Regions from separate parts of the Shewanella sp. 8A genome, predicted to be linked through region 1. Evidence: predicted binding sites of a transcription regulator. Region 1 holds the regulator's gene; the other holds the start of a gene.
The links. Region 1 encodes ArgR, which controls arginine synthesis, uptake and breakdown. Its sites were predicted from a motif close to ANTGAATANNTATTCANT; they were not measured.

Region 1 (10,443 bases):
AGCTTGATTGGCGTTGAGCGTTTTGCCCGCCGTAAGCAGCAGTTATTCCAAAAACAGTCCCGCATTCAAGTGAGCGATTTATATCGGCTCTCACCAATGCAAACCCTGTTTGCCCTCGGTTATTGCATCACCTTGTTACTGCTGGCCTTTGTGCTGCCAAGCGGCATTTTACTCTCCTACGCTATCGGTTATTTTGAGCAGAGCTGGGATTCGATTTTCTGGCAATTGAGCGTGAATAGCTTGAGCCTCGCGCTCATTACTAGCCTAGTGTGCTGCGCGATTGCATTGATATTGATGTTTATTCGCCGTGTGAGCCCAAGATTGAGCGATGCGCTGCCATCGCGCTTGGCTTCAACTGGCTATGCTTTACCCGGTACGGTACTTGCCATTGGTGTATTGGTGCCATTAACCCTGCTGGACTTTGCGATTAACGACGTCGCCGATTGGTTGGGCATGGCAGGCCCTGGGCTGCTGCTCACTGGCAGTACGGTTGCGCTGGTTTTTGCTTTTTGTGTGCGCTTTGTGGCCATTGCGATTGGCAGTGTTGAGACTAGCTATAAACGCATCTCGCCCTCACTGGATATGGTCAGTCTAACTCTTGGGCAAAGCCCTCGACGTTTGCTCCAAAGAGTGCATCTGCCGCTGCTCACTAAGGGGTTATTTGCCGGGGCGCTGCTGGTGTTTATCGAAAGCATGAAAGAATTACCGGCGGCATTGTTGCTGCGTCCCATAGGGTTTGAGAATCTTGCGACCTATGTATTCCAGTTTGTCTCAGACGAAAAGCTTGAATATGGCGCCTTGCCAGCCATTGTGATTGTGCTCGTGGGTTTAGTCCCGCTGATTTATTTAAACCGTTCTTTGGAGCAAGATAGCCGATGACCAGTACGCTCAATCTTCATCAAGTTCATAGCGATTATCAGGGCCAACAGGTACTCAAAGGCTTAGATTTAACCCTGGCACAAGGGGAAATCCTTGCGCTGCTCGGCCCAAGTGGCTGCGGCAAAACCACCTTGCTGAGGGCGGTGGCAGGATTGCAGGCGATTAGCCAAGGTGAGATCCAAATCAATGGCAAGACGGTCAGCGGCGCAGGGCAATTTGTGCCGAGTGAGCAACGGGGCATAGGGATGATTTTCCAAGACTATGCTTTGTTCCCCCATTTGACCGTCGCCGAGAATATTCTCTTTGGTGTGGCAAAATTAACGCCAGCGCAGCGCAAGGCGCGGTTAGATGACATGCTCGCCCTAGTAAAACTTGAAGGCTTAGCCAAGCGTTATCCCCATGAGTTGTCAGGTGGTCAGCAGCAGCGGGTGTCGATTGCCCGCGCATTAGCCTATGAGCCGCAATTACTGTTACTCGACGAGCCTTTTTCGAATATCGATGCACAGGTGCGCCACAGCATGATGGCGGAGATCCGCAGCATTCTAAAGCAGCGTAATGTTAGTGCGGTTTTTGTTACCCATAGCAAAGATGAGGCCTTTGTGTTTGCCGATACCTTGGCCATTTTTAATCAAGGTGTGATAGTACAACATGGCCGAGCGGAAGACTTATATGCCGCACCAAATAGCCGCTATGTGGCTGATTTTCTGGGAAGTGGCAACTATTTACCCGCCGAGGTCGTTGATGGCCACCGTGTTGTCACTCCTATTGGTGAGCTGCGAAGCCTCACGCCCTTGTCAAAGTCTAATGCATTTAATGGCCAAGTGTTTTTGCGGCCACAGCAATTGGCGCTCAGTGCCGATGATGCGGGCGTAGGGACAATTACCGAGCGGCGCTTCCTCGGCGCATTTTGCCATTATTGGGTAAAAGTCGAGGCGGCATCCCACGCCCATTATGTTGAAGTGCGTAGCCAAATTATGCAGTTCAATGTTGGTCAGCGAGTGGGCTTAAATACTGAGCCACATTCCCTAGTGCTATTTGAGTCTTAATGCCTAGGCCGAACTCGATATGCCAGTGTCTCAGCAGAAAGCATGACATTTTTGCTTACGTTTAACTTGGGTAAAAAACACCTAGATTGCTGATATTTTCAGCCTTCCTTGTTACCTTAATTCCTCCAGAGTGGGAGGAATTATGATAAAAACAATAAAATCAATTTGTACCTTAGTCACAGTGGCGACAGCAATGTCGTCATCGGGAGTGTTAGCCATGGATAGGATCACGGGTAAAGCCTTTGCGACGCGCTCAGAAGTGTATGCCACCCACGGAATGGCGGCGACCAGTCAACCGCTGGCGACACAGGTCGCGATTGATGTATTAAAACAGGGCGGCAGCGCTGTGGATGCAGCCATTGCAGCGAATGCCATGCTGGGCTTAGTCGAGCCGACTGGCTCGGGTGTTGGTGGTGATTTATTTGCCATCGTCTGGAGTGCTAAAGATAAAAAGCTCTATGGCCTTAATGCCTCTGGTCGCAGCCCCAAATCCTTAACGCTAGAGAAGCTAAAATCCCTCGGATTAGATTACTTGCCTCCTTTGGGGCCGCTACCCGTATCCGTTCCTGGTGCGGTGGATGGATGGTTCGAACTGCACGATAAGTTCGGCAAGTTACCAATGGCCGATAATTTAGCCCCAGCGATTCGTTATGCCCGCGAAGGTTTCCCTGTCTCCGAGTTGATTGCCTATTACCTTGAGGGCAGCGGTAAAAAGCTCGCTCAATTCCCCGGTTTTAAAGAAACCTATATGCCCAATGGCAAGATGCCTGCGGTGGGCGAAATCTTCAAAAATCCTGCACTGGCAAACACCTATGAGAAAATTGCTAAAGGCGGCCGCGATGCCTTTTACAAGGGGGACATTGCCAAAAGTATTGATAAGTACATCAAGGCTCAAGGGGGCTATTTAAGTTATGAAGACTTAGCCAGCCATACCAGTGACTGGATTGAACCCGTATCGGTCAATTACCGTGGTTACGATGTGTGGGAGCTACCGCCAAATGGTCAGGGGATTGCCGCGCTACAGATCTTAAAAACTATGGAACCCTTCGATGTCGCCGCCATGGGCTTTAATAGTCCCGAATATGTGCACTTATTTGTAGAGGCCAAAAAACTCGCCTTTGCCGATCGCGCGAAATTCTATGCCGATATGGCCTTTAACAAAGTGCCTGTAAAAGAGTTGATCTCGCAGCAATATAATTACGATCGCGCCAAGTTAATTGATTTAAACAAGGCGGCTAAGAGTGTCGATGCGGGCAATCCTGCGCTGCAACATGGGGATACTGTGTACCTCACTACCGCGGATAAAGACGGCAACATGGTGTCGCTGATCCAGAGTAACTACCGCGGCATGGGCTCAGGTATGACGCCGCCGGATCTCGGCTTTGTGCTGCAAGATCGCGGGCAGATGTTCGATCTCACCGAAGGTCGATTTAACACCTATGCGCCGGGTAAGCGGCCCTTCCATACCATTATTCCCGCCTTTGTGACCAAAGACGGTAAACCTTGGCTCAGTTTTGGGGTGATGGGCGGCGCAACACAGCCGCAAATGCATGCGCAGATTATTATCAATCTGATTGATTTTAAAATGAACTTGCAAGAAGCGGGTGATGCCCCCAGAATTTTACACTCAGGTTCGACTGAGCCTACGGGGGAGATAATGAATGACGGTGGCTATGTGAGCCTTGAATCAGGCTTCCCCGTTGAAACTCGCCGTGAGCTGATGAAGAAAGGCCATGTGCTTCGCGATGTTCTCGGTGATTTCGGTGGCTATCAAGCCATTGGCTTTAATGCTGAAACTGGCGTTTACCGCGGTGCATCAGAAAGCCGAAAGGATGGTTATGCCGCAGGATATTAACGCATCACTCGTTTTGCTCTACTGAAGCGAATGCAGAATAGTCAACATTGACGAGGCGTAATAGCCTCGTCAATTTTTATATTTCAGCCTCAAAAGGCCTTTACATCACAAAGACGGACAAACTGTGCGTTACTTAATGTCATTTTCAGGTAAAGTTGCGGATAATATTGCCGAAAATGAATCGACAACAGGGTGATAACCAGATGGATATTCAAAATATGCCGCGTGAACAGTTAGGTGTGTGTGCAGAGGGAAACTTACATAGCGTCTATTTGATGTTTAATGCGAGCGACAACGATAACGTTGAATCGCAATTGCGTCCCTGTATTGCCAACGTTGCGCAGTATATTTATGAGTTGACGGATCAGTATTCCGACAGTGCATTCAATGGTTTTGTGGCCATAGGCGCCAACTATTGGGACAGTCTCTATCCCGATGCTCGCCCAGAAATGCTTAAGCCTTTCCCGGCGATGCAGGCGGGTAACCGCGAGGCGCCTGCTATCGAATACGATCTGTTTGTGCATCTTCGTTGCGATCGTTACGACATTTTGCATTTAGTCGCCAACGAAATCAGCCAAATGTTCGAAGACTTAGTCGAGCTAGTGGAAGAAGAGCGCGGCTTTAGATTTATGGATAGTCGCGACTTAACGGGCTTTGTGGATGGCACCGAAAACCCGAAAGGGCGTCATCGCCAAGAGGTCGCCTTGGTTGGGGATGAAGACCCTGAATTTAAGGGCGGCAGCTATATTCACGTACAAAAGTACGCCCACAACTTGAGTAAGTGGCATAGATTACCGCTTAAAAAGCAAGAAGATATTATCGGTCGTACCAAGCAAGACAACATCGAATACGAGTCGGAAGATAAGCCATTAACCAGCCATATCAAGCGGGTAAACCTCAAGGATGAAAACGGCAAGTCCATCGAGATTTTGCGCCAGAGCATGCCTTACGGCTCGCTCAAAGAACAAGGTTTGATGTTTATTTCAACCTGCCGCACACCGGATCACTTCGAGAAGATGCTCCATAGCATGGTGTTTGGCGATGGTGCGGGTAATCACGATCACTTGATGCACTTCACCAGCGCATTGACGGGTTCTTCTTTCTTCGCCCCAAGCTTAGATTTTTTGATGCAATTCGATAATTAACCCTTAGCAAATCGCGACTAAACGCACTGAGCCTTAAAACCTCAGTGCGTTTTTGTTTGTGGGCTTAGCTCGCCGCTGTCCACTTATTGATATCGAGCTGCCATTGCTGAGCGGTAAAATCGATAAAGGCGCGCACTAGCGCTTGTTGGTAGCTGCGAGATAAGTACACGGCCCAGAGGGTTTGGCCTGGCGCCGTGTATTCGGGGAGCACTTCTTGCAGTTGACCGCTGGCCAGATATTGATTAGCTAAGTCACAGGGCAAGTAGGCAATCCCATGCCCGCGCAACGCGGCGCTGACCAGCACTCCCATTTCATTGGCCATCAGATTCCCCATAGGTTTAATCAGCTCACTCTGTTGCTCCTTGAGTAGCTGCCAATGTTGCTGCGAACTATGGATAAGGCAATTATGGCTGAGCAGATCGTTAGGGAGGGTTAACGGCTCGGCTTGAGCCAAGTAACTGGGCGCAGCACATAAAACGGCATCAATGCTCATCAGTTTACGGGCGATTAGATTCTCATCTGGCTGCTCGGTATAGCGCAGTGCTACGTCCACCCGCTCATCCACCAACTGGGCAAAACTGTCCGACATTAACAGCTGAATATTGACCTTAGGATGCAATTTTATAAAGCGATCGACCACATCAAACAGACTGTGCTGCCCAAGTCCGACGGGTGTGGCAATACGAATACTGCCGACTAATTCAGTGTTATGACTATGGGCGCGGCTTTCCATTGCGGCGACTTCGCTCAGCACCCGCTGACAATATTGCAGGGCTTCTTCACCCTGTAAGGTCAGGCTAACGCTGCGGGTGGTGCGGTGTAGCAGGCGTAAACTGAGCCACTGCTCAATTTCTTGAATATGGCGAGAAACCTGTAAACGACTGAGATCGAGGTGTTCTGCGGCCTTAGTAAAGCTGCCACAGTTGGCCACTTCGATAAAGCTACGCATGGCGGCGATTTTATCCATATATAATTACACCCATTAGTATCTCAGTTTGAAACAATCCTGCTCATTTATCGATATTTATCACGCTAAGTATCGCAAGTAAACTGGTCTCAATTTAAATCAGCAGTGAGACTTATCAAATGAAAATTGCAGTATTAGGTGCATCAGGTTGGATTGGCGGAACCATTTTAAATGAAGCCTTAAGCCGTGGTCATGACGTCGTTGCCTTAGTGCGTGACCCAAGCAAGCTTGGTGAAACGGCGGCAGAAGTGCGTAGTGTTGACCTGACTCAGCCATTAACCGCTGAAACCTTTGCAGGCGTGGATGTGTTAATTGCTTCAGTGGGCGGCCGCGCCGAGCAGAATCACGGCTTAGTGGCGAAAACAGTTAATAATCTATTAGCCGTATTGCCACAGGCTAAAGTGCCACGTTTATTGTGGGTCGGTGGGGCTGGTAGTCTAGAAGTGGCACCGGGAGTAACCTTGGTTTCAAGCCCAGATTTCCCGCCCGCTTATAAGGATGAAGCTCTGGCTCAAGGTGAAGCATTAAAGGCATTTCGCGCCGCCAACACCACTGTTAACTGGACTTTTGTCAGCCCAGCGGCAGAGATCTACCCTGGTGCAAGCGAAGGCTCTTACCGTTTAGGTGGCGATAGCTTCTTTACCGATGCAAATGGCCGTAGCCGGATTTCGGTGAGTGATTACGCCAAAGCCATGCTCGATGAAGCAGAAAAAGCGGCGCATCCCAATCAAAGGATCAGTGTGGCTTACTAAGGCTGAGGAGTTTCGGCTAAATACTGTAACGTAAGCGGGACACAAGCCCTGAAATTAGGCTAATCCTGGACTGAAAAGCGTACAGTGGAAATAGAACAGGTCAGCAAGCTGACCTGTTTTTTTATTCTGCGTAGTTGAATAAAGATTTGATGGTTTCCAAGGTATCGGCGATATCTTGAATGCTAGATGGACAAATAAAGATCGTATCGTCACCCGCAATGGTTCCCAAAATCCCTTCAGGTTTACCGATGGAGTCTAACAAACGAGCAATTAATTGTGCGGCGCCTGGGCTAGTGCGGACAACAATCATCGCTTGGTTATGGTCAACATCGAGTACTAAATTCTTTAACGGGCTGCCCGCAGTGGGCACGCCTAATTCGGCAGGTAAGCAATAAACCATCTCCTGCTTAGCGTTGCGAGTGCGCACGGCACCGAACTTGCTGAGCATACGAGACACTTTAGATTGGTTTATATTAGTAAAGCCTTCTGCTTGCAAGGCGGTGACGATTTCACTCTGGGAGCCAAAGCGCTCCTCTTTTAAAATCGCCTTAAAAATTCTAACAAGGTCATCCTGATTCTTGGTCGTTTGCATAGTCTTATTCTTTATTCAAAAAAACAGGCTTATTCTGAATAGTTTTGGTTAAACTGTCAACAAATAACCACAATGACTGAATAAAAATGCAATTAGCTCACTTTATGCTAATTCATTTATAAATGTATTTGTTGAACTAGAGTAAATATTCAACATTGCAACGCGCTGTTTTAGTAAATCTTTGAATCAACGACTAAGGGATAATTGAAATTAGCGTGACATTCCAGTAATGTGACGCCAACGCAAATTAGATCCATGTCACAATATCCGAGAAATAACGGAGATAACTATGAAAGTTGCTGTACTTGGTGCTGCTGGTGGTATCGGCCAGGCTCTTGCCCTACTGTTAAAAACTCAATTACCTGCGGGTTCTCAACTGTCTCTATACGATATCGCACCGGTAACTCCGGGTGTTGCGGTTGACTTGAGCCATATCCCAACTGCGGTTGAAATCAAAGGTTTTGCTGGTGAAGATCCAACGCCTGCCCTCGTGGGTGCTGACGTTGTGCTTATCTCTGCTGGTGTTGCACGTAAGCCTGGTATGGATCGTTCAGATCTGTTCAATATCAACGCAGGTATCGTTCGCAACCTGATCGAGAAAGTGGCTGTTACTTGCCCTAAAGCGCTCGTGGGTATTATCACTAACCCAGTAAACACTACAGTTGCTATTGCTGCTGAAGTGCTGAAAAAAGCAGGTGTTTACGATAAGAACCGTTTATTCGGCGTGACCACTCTGGACGTTATCCGTTCTGAGACTTTCATCGCTGAATTAAAAGGCTTAAACGTTGCTGACGTTAAAATCAACGTGATCGGCGGCCACAGTGGCGTGACTATTCTGCCATTACTGTCTCAAGTTGAAGGCGTGACTTTCTCTGATGAAGAAGTGGCTTCTTTAACTAAACGTATCCAAAACGCGGGTACTGAAGTGGTTGAAGCTAAAGCCGGTGGCGGCAGCGCGACCCTGTCTATGGGTCAAGCGGCATGCCGTTTCGGTATGTCTCTGGTTCGTGGTCTGCAAGGCGAAGCTAACATCGTTGAATGTGCTTACGTTGACGGCGGCAGCGAACACGCTGAATTCTTCGCTCAACCAGTATTGTTAGGCAAAAACGGTATCGAAAAAGTACTGCCTTACGGTGAAGTGAGCGCATTCGAAGCTAACGCCCGTGATTCTATGTTAGATACGCTGAAAGGCGATATCAAACTAGGCGTTGATTTCGTTAAGTAATTCTTCTGAATTATGAGAAAACGGAGCCGAATGGCTCCGTTTTTTTATGCTTTAAACTTTGTTCTCTAAACAGGGGTTCTTAATCTTGAGTCTCGCTATTTAGGCAGTTGGCATTGGCTGTCACAGCGGGCTTTACCCGTCAGTAGATAGGAAATACGGTATCTGTGCTTGGCGAATCTCAGGTAGCACCAATCCGCGATAGGTTTGATAAGCGGTAAGCGTAGCGCTTGTACCCAAGGGCGAGTGCCTGTTAGCGCCCATGCTTTGCAGGTGACATCCAGCCCGAGCAGCACTTGGCCGGAGGCGGTTTCGCCATGGAGAATGGTATTGGCGTAGTCTTTATCGATATAGCTGAATCTTGAGCTGAAATTGTCAGCATTAAGATCCACCAGTTCAATTCTGTCGTGGGGATCGCGCGCTTTGAGTTGACGCATTTCGGCGCTACATAATGGGCAATTGCCATCGAAAAAAATCCGCAGTTCCATTAGGTCTACCTCTTACTGTGTGTCCCTGAGTATACGCAGTTGCCAGGCATTTAGATCGACATGTTTACGGTTTTAATTGTTATACACTCTTGGCTAGAGGCATTAAGCTATTGCGATGAGTGACATGATTATGTGATTACGTGATTGTGCGATTAACAATCTGCCAAATGCGTTTGCTTTTAATCAGTGCTTGGCAAATAACAGGATGGATATGACAGCTCCCATTATTATCACTGGCGTGGGTAAACGTATTGGTTACGCCCTCGCGAAACACTTGCTCACCCAAGGGCACAAGGTGATTGGCACTTACCGCAGCCATTATCCCAGCATCGATGAGTTGCAGTCTTTAGGCGCGACCTTAATCCAATGCGACTTTTACGATAATGCGCAGCTCCAAACCCTGATTGAGCAATTGAGCCAATACCCCAAAATCCGCGCCATTATCCATAACGCCTCTGACTGGTTGCCAGACAACAGCCCAAGCCTTGCTGCCCATGAAGTGATGCAGCGCATGATGCAGGTGCATGTGAGCGTACCCTATCAAATGAATTTGGCCTTAGCCTCACAGCTGCGAGCGGGAGCCGAGGGCGAGATTGGCGCCAGCGATATTATCCATTTCACTGACTATGTGGCCGAAAAGGGCAGTGCCAAGCACATGGCTTATGCGGCCAGTAAAGCGGCGCTAGATAATTTAACCTTATCCTTTGCGGCGCAATTGGCACCTGAAGTCAAAGTCAATGCGATTGCGCCGGCGATGATCCTTTTTAATCCAAGCGATGATGAAGCCTATCGACAAAAGACCTTAGCCAAGGCCATCTTGCCAAAAGAAGCTGGAAATCAGGAGATTATTGCCTTAGTGGATTATCTATTGGCGAGCCGTTATGTCACTGGGCGCAGCCACAATGTCGATGGTGGGCGGCATTTAAGGTAAAAAAGAATCTAGATTTTAGGTCCTAGGTCCTAGGTGCTAGGTCCTAGAATCTAGTTATCTAGCACCTTCTTTATTCAAAACTCCCATACTCGACTTGGAGTGATGATCGTCGGCAAGGGCACATCCCAATGTTCGCATGGCAGGCTCGGTACTTGTTGGCAATCATGGGCATACCCCATCGGCAGAGGTTTACCTCTGCTGTGCCAATTGGCGAGCGTTCTGTCGTAATAGCCGCCGCCCATGCCCATGCGATTGCCTTTGATATCAAAGGCAACCAGCGGGGTGATCACCACATCGAGTCGCTCAATCGGCATAACGTTACGCACATCTAGCCGTGGCTCTAAAATGCTAAATTGATTCGGCTGCATTGGCGAGTCGGCGTGGTAATGCAAAAACAATAATTGCCCAGCATTAAAGGGGTGCAGCCGTGGCAGATAGGTTTGAATCCCCTGTTGCCAAAGCGCTTCGATAAGCGGAGCTGTTGCCAGTTCGCCATCGTGGGTGAGGTAAAGCGCGACATGCTGGGCCTTCAGCGCGCTGAGCTTTTCGAGCATTCGCTGACATGC
Region 2 (10,443 bases), on a different contig from region 1:
CCACGTAAATGCAGCAACGACTCCTGCGACAAACTCTGCTCATAATAGAGAAAAAACTCATCACCATTTAAGCGGGCAATCAGTTTCGGCTTTAGGCTTAAGCCAGTTAACCGCTCGGCAAACTGTTTTAGCAAAATATCGCCAAACACAAACCCAAAAAGATCGTTCACATAGCGAAAACGATAAATATCAATAAGTACTAAAGTACCTTGTGTGATAGGCATTAACGAAGCCAGTGCGCGTTTAAGCCCAACACGATTATTTAACCCTGTCAGCTTATCTTTGCCCATCCCCGCGGGTAACGCGGCTAACATCTCATTTAAGGAATGATACAGGGACGCATACTCTTGCGGCACATCTGCAATATTAAGTGGGCTTCGGTCCGTCTTTTGCTTTTCAAGTTGAGGGCATAACTGTGCTAAGAATTGCTGCTGTTGGCGCAATGCTTGGGATCTTGTGCGTAAAAGAAACAGCACGGCGATCAAAACGATAACCAACGCTAAACTGATAAACTCCAGAATAACCATATCTAGGCCTCAATCTTACAGCGTAAGCTAATGACCAATATTTCCTCACCATAGGACAAGATTAATTTCCTTCTAAGCCCTAGGATTACTGGTAACTTTCTTTGATTGAATGGAATTTATCCATAAATTCATCACTTGCTAAGTCATTCGCCGAGACGGGTAATCCACGGCTAACAAACACATCCATCCGCTGCTCAAAATCAGCTCCTGCGCGTAACTCACCAGTGTAGAATGCCGCGGCGCGAATAAAATCTAAGTAGGTAACATGGTCGGGTAAATAGGGCAAATCAGCCCATCGCTCAACCACTTCCATCACCTCTGGTGCAAAATCCCAACTTTTTAACACGGCACGACCTAAAGGGCCTTGCATTTTACGTACTAAAGAACGCAATTGCTCAATACTGGTAAATAACTCAGGATGGGCCTCCGCCTCGGTGAGCACAGGCAAAGCACCGATATTATGGACTAAACCTGCAAGGGTTAAAGTGTCTAAATTTAACTGGCTAGGACGACGCTTATTGTACATCTGCAATATGGCACAAGCCGCTGCCGTCACATCGATAGAAGTACGCCAAACCTCATCCATCACTTCCCACACCATTTCATTGGTGGAAATAAATAGCTGCTCCATCGCCACTGATGTCGCAATACTCTTAATTTGGATTAAGCCAATGCGGGAGACTGCGCTATTAATACTCTCGGCGGGAATCCCACGACTATACAAGGCACTGTTGGCCACTTTAATAATACGCGCCGAAATGGCCGCATCTTGACCAATCACCTCAGCCACTTGCTTAAGACTTGCATCTGAGCGGCTCACCACTTCTTGCACCCGCATGGCGACTTCAGGCAAGGTTGGCAATACTAAGGCATCATCTTTTAATTTTTTAAGTAATCCGACTAACAGTAGATGTTCAGTAGACATCTTCGCTCCCATCAATCTGCAAACATAAAGCGGTAATAGTTGGAGTATATCAGTTGACGATCATTTGATGGGCAGAAAAAAGCATCAGACGTTAATTATTTGTATGACGCTGTTATCAATTTAGTCTCACGACAAAACATTTTACGCTTTGATATCTCAGATTAAGTTAAAGGTGAAAATCAATGGAAACACACAAATGGATTCATGGTCTCGCGCGATCGTCAGAGTAAGAATGGTAGGTATATTCGTAAAACGCGAACTATACCTAATCTTAGACGTAGCAATTTGCATAACCCTACTTTGATTGTGTAAAATGCCGCCCCCGCGCACTGCGCCTCCATCTACCAACCAATTCGAGAGTCATTATGTTTAAACCAGAGTTGTTATCTCCCGCTGGGACGCTGAAAAACATGCGTTACGCCTTTGCCTATGGTGCAGATGCCGTGTATGCCGGTCAGCCGAGATACAGCCTAAGGGTACGTAATAACGACTTTAAAATGGAAAACCTCGCAACGGGTATCGAAGAAGCCCATGCGTTAGGTAAAAAGCTTTATGTGGTGAGTAACATTGCCCCCCACAACGCTAAGCTCAAAACCTATATCAAGGATATGGAACCCGTGGTAGCGATGAAGCCCGATGCGCTGATCATGTCAGACCCAGGTTTAATCATGATGGTGCGTGAAGCCTTCCCTGAGCAAGTGGTGCATTTATCGGTACAAGCCAACGCCATTAACTGGGCATCGGTCAAATTCTGGCAGACCCAAGGCATTAAACGGGTGATTTTATCCCGCGAATTATCCTTAGATGAAATCGAAGAAATTCGCCAACGTTGCCCCGATATCGAGTTAGAAGTGTTTGTCCACGGCGCCCTGTGTATGGCCTACTCAGGCCGTTGTTTGCTGTCGGGTTACATCAACAAACGCGATCCAAACCAAGGCACTTGCACTAACGCCTGCCGTTGGAAATACGATGTGCATGAAGCGCAGCAAACCGACTCGGGCGATATCATCGCTCTGTCGCCACAAGCTAATGCGGTGCAAATCGAGACGCCGACCCTAGGCGCGGGTCCTGCGACCGATCAAATCTTCCTGCTGCAAGAAGCCAATCGCCCCGGCGAATACATGCCAGCGTTTGAAGATGAGCATGGCACTTATATCATGAACTCTAAGGACTTGCGCGCAATCCAACACGTTGAGCGTTTGGCCAAAATGGGCATCGACTCGCTGAAGATCGAAGGCCGTACTAAGTCTTTCTACTATGTGGCCCGTACCGCACAGCTATACCGTCAGGCCATCGACGATGCCGCCTCAGGCAAGAGCTTCGATCGCAGCTTGATGAACCAACTCGAAGGCTTAGCGCACCGCGGTTATACCGAAGGCTTCTTACGTCGCCACGTGCATGATGAATACCAAAACTACGACTATGGCTACTCGGTCAGCGATACCCAACAATTTGTCGGTGAATTAACAGGTAAACGCAATCTGGCTGGCCTTGCCGAAATCGAAGTGAAGAACAAATTCTCTGTCGGTGATAGTGTTGAATTAATGACGCCGCAGGGCAATATCAGCCTCACTATCGAACAACTCGAAAACCGCAAAGCCGAAGCGGTTGAAGCGGGATTAGGTTCGGGCCATACCGTTTACTTGCCCGTGCCGAAAGAGGTTGATCTGAACCACGGCATTTTACTGCGTAACCTGCCTCAAGGTCAGGATACCCGTAACCCACACGAAGCAGGCTAAGGCATGGCATTACTGATCGACGACAGCTGCATCAATTGCGACATGTGTGAACCTGAATGCCCAAATCAGGCCATCACCATGGGGGAAGAAATCTATGAAATCGACCCAGACCGCTGCACCGAATGCGTAGGCCACTACGATAAGCCGACCTGCGTCTCCGTCTGTCCGATTGATTGTATTGACCCAGACCCTAACCGCGTCGAGTCCCACGACGAGCTGTTGGTCAAATTTGCCATTCTCACGCAAAAAATTTGAGTGAGCGTCAGCCGTTTAAACTTAACCAAAAGCCCCGCAATGTCAGCGGGGCTTTGTTTATCGGTTGATTACAACCACGTTCGCATCAGCTTAAGCTTGGTGATTTAGCTAAAATCACCGTCGGTTTTGCCTCAAGCTGCAAACGCACAATGGCATCGGCCAGCTTTTCAACGCTTAAGCGGATCGGCGCAGGTAAGCTGGCAAATTCGATACTGAGCAGCAGATTTTTCACCTCAAGCCCTAACTCGGTATCGCCCTCGATGCTGAGTTTACGTTGGAAAAACAACGTGTCTGGGTCTTCTTTCGCCGCCGCAACTAACAATAATTCCGCAGACTTGGCACTAAATGTCACTTGGGCATCGGTCAGTTCACGCACCTGCCAACGGCCATCGAAACTCACTTCAAAATGCAGATTTAGATCTTCAACTCGAATCGCAACCCACTTACCTGCCAAAAAATCTAACTCGCCATCTTCGGCCTGCGGTGCCAGTAGCTGCGTTAGGAGTTGGCTAAGTACCTTGGCCTTGAGGCTAAAGGGCACTTTGGAGAGTGGCAAACGGATCAGTTTTGGGGTGAGTTCTAACAATTGTTTAGCAAGATTAGCTGAAAAAACAGCGGACATAAGCAGTTACCTAAGGATAAAAAACACTATATCTCCCAGTTTACCGAGATTTTATGATCTTAAACCTGTTTTAAATCAATTCACCGCCATTCAATCTTCCCTACACTCTGCCCCTGTTATTTTATCGGGAGCACCATTATGGAGTTGTTGTGTCCAGCAGGAAACCTAGCCTCGCTAAAGTCGGCGCTGCAGGCCGGAGCCGATGCTGTCTACCTTGGGTTAAAGGATGATACCAATGCACGTTCATTCGCGGGCTTAAACTTCACCCCTGCAAAATTACAGGAAGCCGCCGAGCTCACCCATCAGCGGGGCAAGAAAATCTTCCTCACCTTAAATACCTTTCCTAAGCCAAATGAAGAGCACCGTTGGTATCAAGCTATCGACTTGGCGGCCAGTATTGGCGTTGATGCCTTAATCGTTGCCGATCTGTCGCTGCTCGACTATGCCCACAGGCAATATCCGCATATTCCGCTGCATTTATCGGTACAGGCCAGCGCCACCAACTTGGGCGCACTGAGCTTTTATAAAGAGGCTTTTAATATCGCGCGGGTGGTATTACCCAGAGTGCTGTCGATGAAACAAGTACGTGACTTAGCCAAGGTCAGCCCTGTCGATTTAGAGGTCTTTGCCTTTGGCAGTCTGTGCATTATGGCCGAAGGCCGCTGCCACTTATCCTCCTATGTTACCGGTCAATCACCAAACACTGGTGGCTCTTGCTCGCCAGCGAAACACGTGCGCTGGCAAGAACAGGGCAAAGACAGATTGACCCGCCTCAACGAAGTCTTGATTGATAAATCAGGGCTCGATGAACAAATGGGCTACCCTGTGGTCTGTAAAGGCCGTTATCTCACCCAAGACGATGATAAACCGCAATATCTGCTCGAGTCTCCCACCAGCTTAAATACCCTTAGCTTGCTGCCTGAGCTTGCCAAAGCGGGCATAGTGTCACTTAAGATTGAGGGGCGTCAGCGCAGCCCTGCCTATGTAGAACAGGTGACTAAGGTTTGGCGTCAAGCGATTGATACCTATCTTCATCAACCAGATAAATTCCAGACGCAGGCCCATTGGGAGCAAGCCCTCGCTAAAGTCTCCGAAGGCCAAATTACTACCTTAGGCGCCTACGAGCGTGACTGGCAGTAGCCCTAGCGATAACCACGAAGAAGAAACGATTATGAAAATTTCCCTCGGCCCACTGCTCTATTGCTGGGAAAAACAACAGGTCATCGACTTTTACCAGCAGGTGGCCAATAGTCAGATCCCGTTAGTTTATTTGGGTGAAGCCGTCTGTAGCCGTCGACGCGAACTCAAATTTGGTGACTATCTCGAACTGGCCAAAATGCTGAAATCTGCGGGTAAAGAGGTAGTGCTGTCGACACTCGCCCTTATCGAAGCGCCCTCGGAATACACAGAGCTTAAACGTCAGGTCGATAATGGCGAATTTAGCATTGAGGCCAACGACATGGCGGCCGTGTATCTCGCCAAGGAGCACAAGCTGCCCTTTGTCTGCGGCGCCAGCATCAACAACTATAATCGCGCTAGTCTAGATATTTTGCAGCGCTTTGGTATGCAGCGCTTTGTGATGCCAGTAGAACTGTCGAAGGCTTGGCTGAGCCAAGTGGTCGCGCAAAAGCCCGTATTCGAAGTCGAAGTGCTCGGCCATGGCTACTTGCCGCTCGCCCACTCGGCGCGCTGCTTTACCGCTAGGCATCAACATTTGTCGAAGGACAGCTGCGAAACCGTTTGCCGCCAATACAGCAAGGGTTTACTAGCACAAACCCAAGAAGCTCAACCTTTGCTGAGGTTAAATGGCATTCAAACCCAGTCGGCCAGCTGTGTCGATTTACGCAGTGAAATCAATGAAATGATAAAGGTTGGCGTAGATGTGTTTCGGGTTTCGCCCAGCAGCGTAGCCTGTATCACTCAGGCCGATGCGCTGTTCGAGGCATTAACTAGCGAGGCAACGGACGCTCAGTTTCCTCTTAGCGATGAGCACTGTAACGGTTACTGGTTTGGCGAAGCAGGGCTAAAATCCTTCGTCAGATAAAAGACATAGCCTACTTCACTCAAGCGTTGGCTCCTGGCAGAATGTGGGGAGACATGATGGTGGCGTTAATAGCAGCGCCACCGTCCAACTTAATAGACTCCCAAGCCCAATCCATTCCAGCAATGCAGGCCACCATAAATCGGGCCTTGGCAATTGCAGTATCATTTCTTGATAGAAAGGTCTGTCTCCTTCCGTTAAGCCCAATGCTAACAGCGGCACATAGAGAAAAGTCATCATACTGAGCAATACCAACAGCGCTAATAATATCGTCAAGCGCTGACGGTGCTGCGAGCCGAATCCCACCCATAGTAGATAACAAATTGCACTTAAGCTGCCAAAGTAGAAAAACCATTTAAGTGCGAGGATATGCAAGTGATACACATTGACCGGAAATAGCCCAACACAGGCCAAGGCTAAAAACGTCAGTGCTAGAGAGCAAAAGAAAGGATACCCCCAAAACCCGCTTACAGTCTGTAGTGAGGAAAGACAATAAAAAACAACGCTTAAACTGCCAAAAAATAAACCGCCATTGAGTACCACTGCAAAGCTAGAATGGCCATAGGTACCCAATTCACTCAGTGTATGATTTAAAAAATTGAAGGAGCGTGTTTCAGAATAATCAAATCCGAATACCGCCACACAGATCCCCAGCATCAATCCAAAAATACCAAGAAAACCAAACTTAGTGGCAAGTGCCGAGCCCCTTGTCGCCATATTCATTTTTATAACAGTCATGGATAATTTAGCCAAACCAAAGTAGTACTAACTTACATGGAATTACAAAGAATTAAAGCGGCCCCTATCCTCTTTAGCGTAATATTTTATTTCATCACTATTCGCGATTTTTTAGTCATCGCAAAAACACTCCGAATTTAGTCATTTTTCAATAAAATATATGCAAATCCAAAGTTAAAAATGAATAAATAATCACAATAAATTCAATTATCGCTGTATCGTCCCAAAAGGTTAACCCATCATTGCCACCAGTGTTAGTTCGCTCACATTAAGTTAGCAACAACTGAAGCCCCGATACGATTCATGGACAAAAAAGCATCTAAAAGTGTATTTAGTGAAGATCCATTGAGAAAATTTTGAACAAAATATCACAAAAAAACCAATAACCCCAAGAGCAAAACAACTCAATAAACAATTCGCAACATAACAATGTAATCACTTGATTCAATTAAAATAAACTGCATCGAAACGTAATTTCGCACCCAAATCATTCATTAGAAATCGCCCAAATAACTATGCTATTTTGCTGCTTATCTCAAACAAATTTCCGAATCGTTTTACATGGCGGCGCTAAGCGAGTAATCTTCCCCCTTCTCGATTTTGAGTTGAATGAAAATGCACCTCACCCCAGCAAAGAATGCGGTTTTGAGAGAGCATTGATTCAAGTTTATTTGTGCGACTCGTACTTTAAGGTGTACACCATTGGCTACTGAACATAAAAACCGCAACATTAAGACGATACTCACCTTTATCGTCCCTTCGCTGATCGGTCTGCTGCTGTTTATGACCCCTATCAGCTATAACGATGCGATAACTATTCCCATCGCAATCATCTCTAAAGCACTGCAAAGCGTGTTAAGCGATGTATTAACCTTAATCGTGACTGTGATTGTTGTCGCCATGGCCTTTGCCTCTGTGCTGACAAAGTTACTCAAACCTAAGTTTGTGCTGAACAATCACTTCCTCAATGGTTTACTCAACATCAGCCCGCTGTGGCTTACCACCCGTGTCGTTGGCGCTGTCTTTATCGTGCTGACCTACTTTGGCATTGGCCCCGAAGCGATTAACTCTTCAAGTACCGGTGCCTTAGTGCTGAACGACCTGTTACCGGTACTCTTCTCGGTGTTTATCTTCGCTGGTATGTTGCTGCCACTGCTATTAAACTTCGGTCTATTAGAGCTATTTGGTACTCTGCTGACCAAAGTGATGCGCCCCGTGTTTAACCTGCCAGGTCGCAGCGCCATCGACTGTATGGCCTCTTGGTTAGGTGATGGTAGCGTTGGGATCCTGTTGACAAGCAAGCAATACGAAGCGCGTTTTTACACCCAAAGGGAAGCCGCAGTTATCGGTACCACCTTCTCGGCGGTGTCAATTACCTTCAGCTTAGTGGTGATCTCACAGGTAAAGTTAGAGCATATGTTTGTGCCCTTCTACCTGACCGTGTGTTTAGCGGGTTTTGCGGCCGCCGTGATTGTGCCTAAGCTGCCGCCACTGTCGTGGAAAAAAGATAACTATATCGACGATACGCCACGTCAACCTGATGATGAGATGATCCCCGCAGGACACGGCGCACTCTCTTGGGGCTTTGATAAAGCGCTCGAGAAAGCGGCCAGTGCTGGTGGTATCAAAGCCGTCTTAAATGAAGGTATTAAAAACGTTATCGATATGATATTTGGCATTCTCCCTGTAGTAATGGCCATTGGTACCACGGCGCTGATCATCGCCGAGCATACGTCCATCTTCAATTACTTAGGTATGCCGTTTATTCCGTTACTGGAACTGCTGCATATCCCTGAAGCCACCGAAGCCTCTAAAACCATCGTTGTTGGCTTTGCCGATATGTTTATTCCGTCGATTTTAGCCAGCTCTATCGAATCGGATATGACCCGCTTTGTGATTGCCGCCTTATCAGTAACCCAGCTGATTTACATGAGCGAAGTGGGCGCACTGCTGATTGGCAGTAAGATCCCAGTGAATTTTGTTGAGCTTTTTGTCGTGTTCGTACTGCGCACCTTAGTGACTCTGCCAGTCATTGCTGGCGTGGCTCATTTGCTGTTCTAAGCGCAACATCACCTTAAATATCAAGGGGAGTCAGATTTAACTGACTCCCCTTTTTTGTATCACTTATAAATGCATTCATTAACGAACTCATACACAAACAGGCTGTTTTGATTACTTCGTTGGGTGTGGGTTAGTCGTACAAACTCCACTCGCCACCATATAACTCAGTTTTACAGGAAGTCATTTAGAATTTCTGGATACTACTGTTGAAAGATAAAGTTTGGCCGTTTAATTCTTTAAGTGCTGTCTTTTGGTGAGCCATGGCATTCGCGTAATTTGTAAGTTTTAAAAAGAAATACGCAGCATGTTTTGGGACAAAAGCATGTTAGATTCCCAACTCTAATTATTGAGTTTCGGATTAAAATTTCTATGGAGATAACTACCAAAGCAGCGGCGCGCGTTAGCGCGTCCAGCCCGCAGTGCGATGCTGCCTTTGCTTGTTAGTGGTTTTTCACAAATAGCTCGCATTTATAGCCGCCTTCCTCACTTTCCAGGTTTTCACTAACGTAGAGGGTATATTTCCCTGGCTTAGAAAATATCGTCTCATTACCACCTTTGTTATCCCAGCGATACCCAGTCGTGGTTGGGGCTATTTCAATTTCTTTTGCACTTTCAAACTGTTGAGAAGACATTAAAGACTTCATGGTTGATGGCGCTGCGCCAACTACCAAAAATAGCCATAAGTTTTCATCGTGCCTATATAAAGCAAGCTCCTTTCCGTGGTGCCCACTAAGATTAACTCGAAGAACATCGCCACGGCTTAACATGCGTGGAGTGCAAGACAGCATATCATCTGATTCTATCCAGATAGCCTCTGGAGCCTCAGATTCCTCAGCGTTCCCATGCAAGCTAATAAAAGCAAAGATAAAAAGCAGGACTCTATTCATCATTCACCACTAACGCCCGCCTAAGGGGCTGGCAACGCATAACACTAAACTCAAACACAACAACCGAAACCACCGCGGCTCATTGGGACTGGAAACGCCACGCGTTGACAGTCCCTCTTGAGGCGTTTGTTAGCTTTAAATCATATTTTCCGCATCATGACGGCAAATCTGACACTTAAAGTCTTCTTCTAAATATGACTGATACAAAGACTCATCATCAACCAAACCACCATTAGTACATGATGATTCGTAGTTACCTTCATCATCTTCAATAAAGCCAACTGGGCCTTCACAAACAACAGCTTCAAGTAAAGGAAGAATAACTTTTTCATAGTGATAAATTTGCTTTCCCTTAATAGACGACAGATCGCCATTATTATCTCTTAATATCTCAGCAATAATCAGGCTAATATTCCCATCTAAACCACATTCTGCGGCTTTGTCCATGATGTAATGTTCGTTATCTAATAGATGATTGATGACATCTAAATTCATTTTTATCTCCATTTGCATATGTAAAGGACTGATTTAAGCTAACATTTTATTCATGCGCGTTTACCTCGTTAGACCAGTGAAAACGCGCACAGTTAACTATCTGTATGCAAAGAACTTATCAACTTTCTGCCAAATACACCATCTGGAAAAACG

Region 2: the regulator ArgR is predicted to act here: its motif matches at 7,452-7,469, upstream of M0413_RS11795 (YjiH family protein).

What each region holds. Positions count from the first base shown of each region.
Region 1 covers NZ_JAMDJP010000015.1:44,414-54,856, forward strand. The annotation lists gene M0413_RS13045 (ABC transporter permease) at 1-879, shown strand, start outside; gene M0413_RS13050 (ABC transporter ATP-binding protein) at 876-1,925, shown strand; gene ggt (gamma-glutamyltransferase) at 2,068-3,780, shown strand; gene M0413_RS13060 (Dyp-type peroxidase) at 3,984-4,925, shown strand; gene M0413_RS13065 (LysR family transcriptional regulator) at 4,990-5,892, opposite strand; gene M0413_RS13070 (NAD(P)-dependent oxidoreductase) at 6,012-6,644, shown strand; gene argR (transcriptional regulator ArgR) at 6,766-7,236, opposite strand; gene mdh (malate dehydrogenase) at 7,526-8,461, shown strand; gene M0413_RS13085 (thiol-disulfide oxidoreductase DCC family protein) at 8,557-8,946, opposite strand; gene folM (dihydromonapterin reductase) at 9,158-9,877, shown strand; gene M0413_RS13095 (5-formyltetrahydrofolate cyclo-ligase) at 9,952-10,443, opposite strand, start outside.
Region 2 covers NZ_JAMDJP010000013.1:20,667-31,109, forward strand. The annotation lists gene M0413_RS11755 (putative bifunctional diguanylate cyclase/phosphodiesterase) at 1-527, opposite strand, end outside; gene M0413_RS11760 (HDOD domain-containing protein) at 613-1,452, opposite strand; gene trhP (prephenate-dependent tRNA uridine(34) hydroxylase TrhP) at 1,818-3,191, shown strand; gene M0413_RS11770 (YfhL family 4Fe-4S dicluster ferredoxin) at 3,195-3,446, shown strand; gene ubiT (ubiquinone anaerobic biosynthesis accessory factor UbiT) at 3,532-4,068, opposite strand; gene ubiU (ubiquinone anaerobic biosynthesis protein UbiU) at 4,207-5,208, shown strand; gene M0413_RS11785 (U32 family peptidase) at 5,240-6,112, shown strand; gene M0413_RS11790 (DUF998 domain-containing protein) at 6,128-6,847, opposite strand; gene M0413_RS11795 (YjiH family protein) at 7,550-8,908, shown strand; gene M0413_RS11800 (hypothetical protein) at 9,349-9,798, opposite strand; gene M0413_RS11805 (hypothetical protein) at 9,931-10,290, opposite strand; gene M0413_RS11810 (hypothetical protein) at 10,383-10,443, opposite strand, start outside.